Linked DNA regions of Polyangium spumosum. The protein of the gene in region 1 interacts with the protein of each later gene in a pairwise test. Links are inferred from orthologs where the notes say so. Each region holds a gene or a part of one and is shown in the gene's direction. Other genes may lie near its edges.

Evidence for each region.
Region 2: the proteins of GF068_RS20350 (region 1) and ndk interact in binary tests that used the Escherichia coli proteins (3 or more experiments, as listed by UniProt). The link is inferred for Polyangium spumosum from one-to-one orthologs.

Annotation. Positions count from the first base shown.
Region 1 is NZ_WJIE01000005.1:715,026-718,258, reverse strand. What follows is about bases 228-3,152. They hold GF068_RS20350 (5-formyltetrahydrofolate cyclo-ligase), read left to right. Parts: upstream 228-1,349; coding sequence 1,350-1,955; downstream 1,956-3,152. Other genes in these bases: GF068_RS20345 (FG-GAP repeat protein), read left to right, coding at 2,117-3,152; GF068_RS45225 (glycosyltransferase family 2 protein), read right to left, coding at 554-1,255; GF068_RS20360 (C45 family autoproteolytic acyltransferase/hydrolase), read right to left, coding at 228-557. In the rest of the region: more of GF068_RS20360, read right to left, coding at 1-227; more of GF068_RS20345, read left to right, coding at 3,153-3,233. UniProt on the Escherichia coli protein: Involved in the removal of 5-formyltetrahydrofolate.
Region 2 is NZ_WJIE01000002.1:241,812-244,903, reverse strand. The notes cover bases 149-2,932. They hold ndk (nucleoside-diphosphate kinase), read left to right. Parts: upstream 149-1,218; coding sequence 1,219-1,647; downstream 1,648-2,932. Other genes in these bases: GF068_RS07045 (2,3,4,5-tetrahydropyridine-2,6-dicarboxylate N-succinyltransferase), read left to right, coding at 2,505-2,932; GF068_RS07050 (hypothetical protein), read left to right, coding at 1,644-2,483; GF068_RS07060 (response regulator), read right to left, coding at 338-1,051; GF068_RS07065 (HAMP domain-containing sensor histidine kinase), read right to left, coding at 149-341. In the rest of the region: more of GF068_RS07065, read right to left, coding at 1-148; more of GF068_RS07045, read left to right, coding at 2,933-3,092. UniProt on the Escherichia coli protein: Major role in the synthesis of nucleoside triphosphates other than ATP. The ATP gamma phosphate is transferred to the NDP beta phosphate via a ping-pong mechanism, using a phosphorylated active-site intermediate.

The DNA of each region.
Region 1 (3,233 bases):
TGCTCGAAGGAGAGGGCGATGTCGTAAAGGGAATGCAAAAAGACGAAGCGATGGTAGGTCGAGAGGAAATCGTCGTAAGGGTCGGGCGAGAAGGCGCGGGCCTGGGCGGCGATCTCGCGGCGGCGCTCGTCCTGCATTCCCTGGTCGACGTGGCGGAACTCGAGGCGGCTCAGGTCGACGAGCAGCCAGCGGAGCGGCGGGACGGGGACATAATGGCGGAACTGGTCGTAGAGGGTGCCCTCGTTCTCCACCATTTCGGGGTAGAGCAGGCGCGAATGCTGGTGGCCGATCTCCTCGGGGGTGCCCGCGAGGCGCACCTCGAGGATCGCGCCGCGCTTGCGGGCATACGCGGGGCCGAGGACGCGCAGGCCGGGGCGCGCCTCGGCGGCGTCGCCGGACGTCGCGGCGATGGCAGGGGGCTCGATGCGCGTGCCGAGGAGAACGCCGAAATGGGCGAGCGTGGGGACGACGACGAGGAGGACGAACACCACGACGAGGCGCCGTCTCCAGCGCGCGCGGGGCCTCTCGGCGGGCTTCTTCGGGCCTTCTTCGGTCACGGCGTGGCGGGGGTGATGCGCGACTCGGCGAGGGTGCCGAGGACACGAAAGACGATGCGGGCCGGGTCGCGCACGCTGTGGAAATGGGTGACGCGCTCGTGCTCGGGCGGATAGACGACGTCCATGGGGACCTCGACGATGCGGACGCCGGCGGCGACGGCGCGGAGGATGATCTCGGCCTCGAACGCATAACCGTCGTCGCGTGCGCCGAGCGAGAGGGTCGTCTGGAGGGGATACCGGCGCAGCCCGCATTGCGTGTCGGCGAGCGGGCGGCCGCTGAAGAGCGAGAGGAAGAAGTTCGAGATGCGGTTCGACATCTGGTTCGCGCGCGGGGCGCCGGCCTTGACGAGGTCGCGCACGCCGAGGACGAGGGCGCGCGGGTCGGGGTCGCAGAAGGCGATGCGGCGCGCCTCGGCCGGCGGATGCTGGGCGTCGGCGTCGAGCGTGACCGCGACGTCGAAGCCGCGGCGCAAGGCGTGGCTCATGCCGGTGCGCAGCGCGGCGCCCTTGCCACGATTGTTGGGGTGGGAGAGGACCTCGGCGCCGGCTTTGCGGGCGAGCTCGGCGCTGCCGTCGGTCGAGCCGTCGTCGACGACGAAGACCGCGTCGGGCTCGGGCCAGAGGGCCCGCGTCGCGCGGACGACCTCGGCGACGGTGCGAGAGGCTTGATAAGCAGGGATGATCGCGCAAGGACGCATCGGTTCGAGAACCGTTACCACGGCGAGGGCGCGCAGGGGAGGCGCGCGCGACGCGGGCGTGCGCGGCGTGGACGTTCGAGGTAGCCTCGGGCCGATGGAAGACTTCGATCCCGAGGCGATGCGCGTGCTGCGTTACCGCGCGAAGGGCGTGCTCAGGCAGCGGATGCGGGCGCTGCGGAACTCGATCCCACGCGAGTCGCTCGCCGAGCGGTCGGCGAAGATATGCGCGGGGCTCCTGTCGCGGCCGGAGCTCTCGGGCGCGCGCGCGGTCGCGCTCTTCTGGCCGATCCTGAAGCGGGGCGAGGTGGACCTCCGGCCGCTCGCCGCGGACCTGCGGGCGCGGGGCGTGGTCGTGGCATTTCCTGCGATCGACCCGGCGACGAAGGTGATGACGTTCCGGATCCCGGCCGATCCTGCGGCGATGGAGGAGCACGGGCTCGGGTTTCAGGAGCCATTGCCGTCGGAGCCGGAGGTGGGCGCGGTCGACGTGGTGGTGGTGCCGGCGCTCGGCGTGGACGGGGAGGGCAACCGGCTCGGTTATGGGGCGGGGTATTACGACCGCACCTTGCCGCGATTCTGCCCGCCGGCGGTGGCGATCGGCGTGGTGTACGATTTTCAGGTGCTGTCGGAGGTGCCGGCGACCGAGGGGGACGTGCCGCTGCCGGTCGTGGTCACGGACGAACGGGTGATCGAGGTGTGAGGCCGGGCCGTCTCCGGCGGAACCGGACGCGGTCGTCCACGATTTTGCACGAATCCAGCGAGTCGGGTGGTCGCGCGCTCTTTGTAGTGTAAACCTTGGGGCGTCTTGCTTTGGGCAAGAATCACGTGCGGACCGCCCGCGCGTGATTACGGGGGGAACACATGCGCACCATTTCATCCGTGCTTTGCTGCGGGCTCGTCCCGCTTTTGTGGCTCGGCGCCGTGGCCGGATGCGGGGCCGACGGGTCCGAGCGCACCGCGGCCCTGGCCCTCGCGCTGGAATGGACCGCGGGCGAGAAGCTCGTGCCGCCCGAGGGGACGAAGGAGGCGGAGTTCGGCGCCGCGGCGGCGATCGACGGCGACACCGCGATCGTCGGGGCGCACAGCGACGATCAGGTGGAGGTAAACGCGGGTTCGGCGCAGGTCTTCGTGCGAAAGGACGGCGTCTGGATCCCCGAGCAGAAGCTCGTCGCGTCCGATGCAGCGGCGACGGATGGATTCGGGTATTCCGTGGCGATCTCGGGGGACGTGGCGATCATCGGCGCGCCGAACAAGACCGGCCAGGCCGAATATGCGGGCGCGGCGTACGTCTTCGTGCGAAAGGACGGCGTCTGGACCGAGCAGCAGAAGCTCGAATCGCCGAAGCCGGAGCTCGTGGGCTCGTTCGGCACCTCGGTGGCGCTCGTGGGGGGCGTCGCGCTCGTCGGGGCGAGCCGCGAGGACGGGGCCGGGGTCGACTCCGGCGCGGCGCATGTCTTCGTTCGGGACGCGTCGGGACAGCTATGGGGTCTGCAGAAGACGCTCGTGCCCGCGAGCGGGGACGGGAGCCATTTCGGGTCCTCCGTCGCGCTCTCGGCCGAGGACGCGATCATCGGCGCGCCCCGGGAGATGTCGGACGCGGGGATCTCGGTCGGCGCGGCGTACGTCTTCTCGCGCGCGGAGGGCGCCTGGCCGCTCGAGCAGAGGCTCGCCGCCGAGGACGCGGGGGAGCAGGATCGTTTTGGTGCCTCCGTGGCCATTGCGGGGGACACGGCGCTCGTGGGGGCCTCCGGGCACGACGACGGGGCCGAGGACGCGGGCGCGGCCTACGTGTGGAGCCGCGCGGAGACGACCTGGGCCATGCAGCAGAAGCTCCTCGCCGCCGAGCCCGAGAAATACGGCTCGTTTGGCATGGCCACCGCGCTCGCGGGTGAGCTCGCGCTCGTGGGGACCTACCTGAGCGGCCCGGATGTCTCGGGCGCGGGGACGGCTTATCTGTTCGTGCGCGAGTCCGAGGGGT
Region 2 (3,092 bases), on another replicon or contig:
CCGTGGTTCTCGACGCGCGCGAGCTCCTCGGCCGCGAGCTCGGAGTCACCGAGGACCACGCCGCCCGGGGCGATGAGCGTGACGCGCCCGCCCGAGAGCGCGCCGAGCTCGTCCGCGAGCTCGTCGAGCGTGTCGCCCACGGCGCACGGCGAAGCCTCGCAGCGGCGGCGTACGATGTCCTCGGCGAGGCGGAGCTCGCCCGTGAGCTGCACCATCGTGCGCTCGATCATGAGCGCCTCGAGCGAGCGGGATCCGAGCCGCTCGATCGCGAAGCCCGCGATCAGCATGAGCACGACCGACGCGGCGATGAGCTTCGCGCGGATGCCGAGGCGGCCGATCATCCGTCCTGGGGCGGGGAGAGCTCGCCGGGCTCGGCGCGGAAGCGGTAGCCGACGCCGCGTACGGTCTCGATGTAGTCACCGGCGACGCCGAGCTTTTCGCGCACGCGTTTGACGTGGGTGTCGACGTTGCGGGTCGTGACGTCGACGTGCGAGCCCCAGACCTCGTCGAGCAGGACGTCGCGGGTCATGACGCGCCCGCGGCGGTCGAAGAGCACGACGAGCAGCTTGAACTCGAGCGCGGTGAAGGTGATCTCCTCGCCGTTCACCCAGGCGCGGTGCGCGGCGCGATCGACGCGCAGGACGCCGAAGTCGAGCTTCGCGCCTTCGGCGGGCGTGCCCTCGGTGCGGCGCAGGATCGCTCTCGCTCGCAGGATGAGCTCGCGCACGGAAAAGGGTTTGACCACGTAGTCGTCGGCGCCGAGCTCGAAGCCAACGACGCGATCCACCTCTTCGCCTCGGGCCGTGACCATGATGACGGGGATACTCGCCGTCTCCGGGTTCTGCTTGAGGCGCTTGCAGACCTCGGTGCCCGGCATGTCGGGCAGCATGAGGTCGAGGATGACGAGGTCGAACGGCTCTTCTTTCACCGCGCGGAGCGCGGTCTCGCCGTTCATCGCGGAGACGACGTCGAACCCCGCACTCTTGAAGTTGTAGGACAGGACGCGCTGGAGATCGCGCTCGTCCTCGACGATGAGAACGTTCGTCGGCATGCGTGGGCCCACCTCTAGCAGCCTTGTGTGACAGGCGCGTGGCGTGCGGTAAAGCACGGGGGCGAGCCGAGCCGTGTGTCGGTCTGCCTCCCTCGATCCGACAATCGCGAGGCGCGGCGCGAGCTTTCCTTGCGCGCACGCCCTCTTTCTTCTAGTAGGGGCGCCTCATGGCTCTGGAGCGCACCCTTTCCATCATCAAGCCCGACGCGGTCGAGAAGAACCACACGGGCGCGATCATCGCCCGCCTCGAGCAGGAGGGCTTCATCATCCGCGCGATGAAGCGGATTCACCTCACCCGCGCCGAGGCCGAAGGCTTCTACGCGGAGCACAAAGGCCGCGGCTTCTTCGACGAGCTCACGACGTTCATGTCGCGCAGCTCGATCGTCGTCATGGCCCTCGAGCGCGAGGACGCGATCGCCAAGTACCGCGAGGTCATCGGCGCGACGAACCCCGCGAACGCGGCCGAAGGCACGATCCGCAAGCTGTACGCCGCGAGCGTCGGCGAGAACGCGGTGCACGGCTCGGACAAGCCCGAGTCCGCGGCGCGCGAGATCGCCTATTTCTTCGCCGGGTACGAAGTCTCGCCCCGCGCGTGACCCCTCCGGTTTGCCCGGAGAGTCCGTTATCCATCGCGCGCGGCGCGGTCCGTGAGGGCCTCGCCGCGCTCGAAGGTTTCTCCGATCTGCTCGGATCCCGCCGCATCGGGCCTCGCGCCCTCGCCCAGGCGAAGGCCGAGATGGTCCCGGCGTGCGAGGCGCTGCGCGAGGCCTTCGCCGGCCTCGAACAAGCGTTCGTCGCGTCGCTCTCTGCCGACGAGGAGGCCCTGGATCAGGCCCGCGCCCTCGCCGCGCACGCAGGCGCGTGTGTCGCCGCCCTCGCCGCGGCGCTCGCCGACGGGGGGCCGCTCTCCGACGCGCGGCGACGCCTCGCGCTCGAGGCCGCCGTTCGCAAGCACGGCGCGGAGCTGCGGGACGCGTTCGCCCTCGGGGAGTTCTTCGCGGCCGCCGTCTCGCCCACGCCGACGGAGCTCGATCTCGTGGACGTCCTGGAGCAGCGGTTCGGCGGCAATCGCGCCGCCGAGGAGGGCGCGCTGCGGATCGTGGTGGAGGCGCCGCGGCCCTCGTGGCTCGTGGCCGATCGGCACGTGCTCGGGGGGCTCGTGGAGCTCGCCGCGCCGATCGCGTCGCGCCGCGGGGCCGTGGCGGCGCGGCTCGGCGTCGCGCGTTCGGCCGGGGGCGGTCTCGTGGTTCGGCTGAGCCCGTCTTCGCGGAACGGCGCGCCGGCGCGGCTCGTCCTGAACGTGACGGCGCGGGGCGAGGTGCCGAACGCCCTCGACATCGCGCGCGTGGCCGCGCGCCGCGCCAAGCTCGGCCTCGTGATCGACGCTGCCGCAGGGACGGTGACGATCGAGAGCGAGCGCGAGGTGAGCTGATTCCGTGCTATTTGGCCCGGAATGACGAACCTCGCCGACTCCCTCGCGCCGCTCGTCTCGGCCGCCTTCGCCGACCGCTCGTTGCTGAAAGATCCCGCGCACGAGCGCGCCGTCCTCGAGACGATCGACGCGCTCGATCGTGGCGCGCTTCGCGTCGCCGAGCCCGTCTCCGAGGGCAAGTGGGTGACACATGCGTGGGTGAAGCAGGCCATCCTGCTCTACTTCGCCGTCCAGAAGATGTCGGTCATGGAGGCGGGGCCGCTCGAGTTCCACGACAAGATCCCGCTCAAGCGTGGCCTCGAGGCCGCGGGCGTGCGGGTCGTGCCGCCGGGCGCGGTGCGGTACGGCGCGTTCCTCGAGCCGGGCGCGATCCTCATGCCGGGTTACGTGAACATCGGCGCGCGCGTGGGCGCAGGGACGATGGTCGATACGTGGGCGACCGTGGGATCGTGCGCGCAGATCGGCCGCGACTGCCACCTCGCGGGCGGCGTCGGGATCGGCGGCGTGCTCGAGCCGCCGAGCGCGCAGCCCGTCATCATCGAGGACGGCGTGTTCGTCGGCTCGCGCGTGATCGTGGTCGAGGGCGTGATCGTGGAGCGCGAGGCCGTG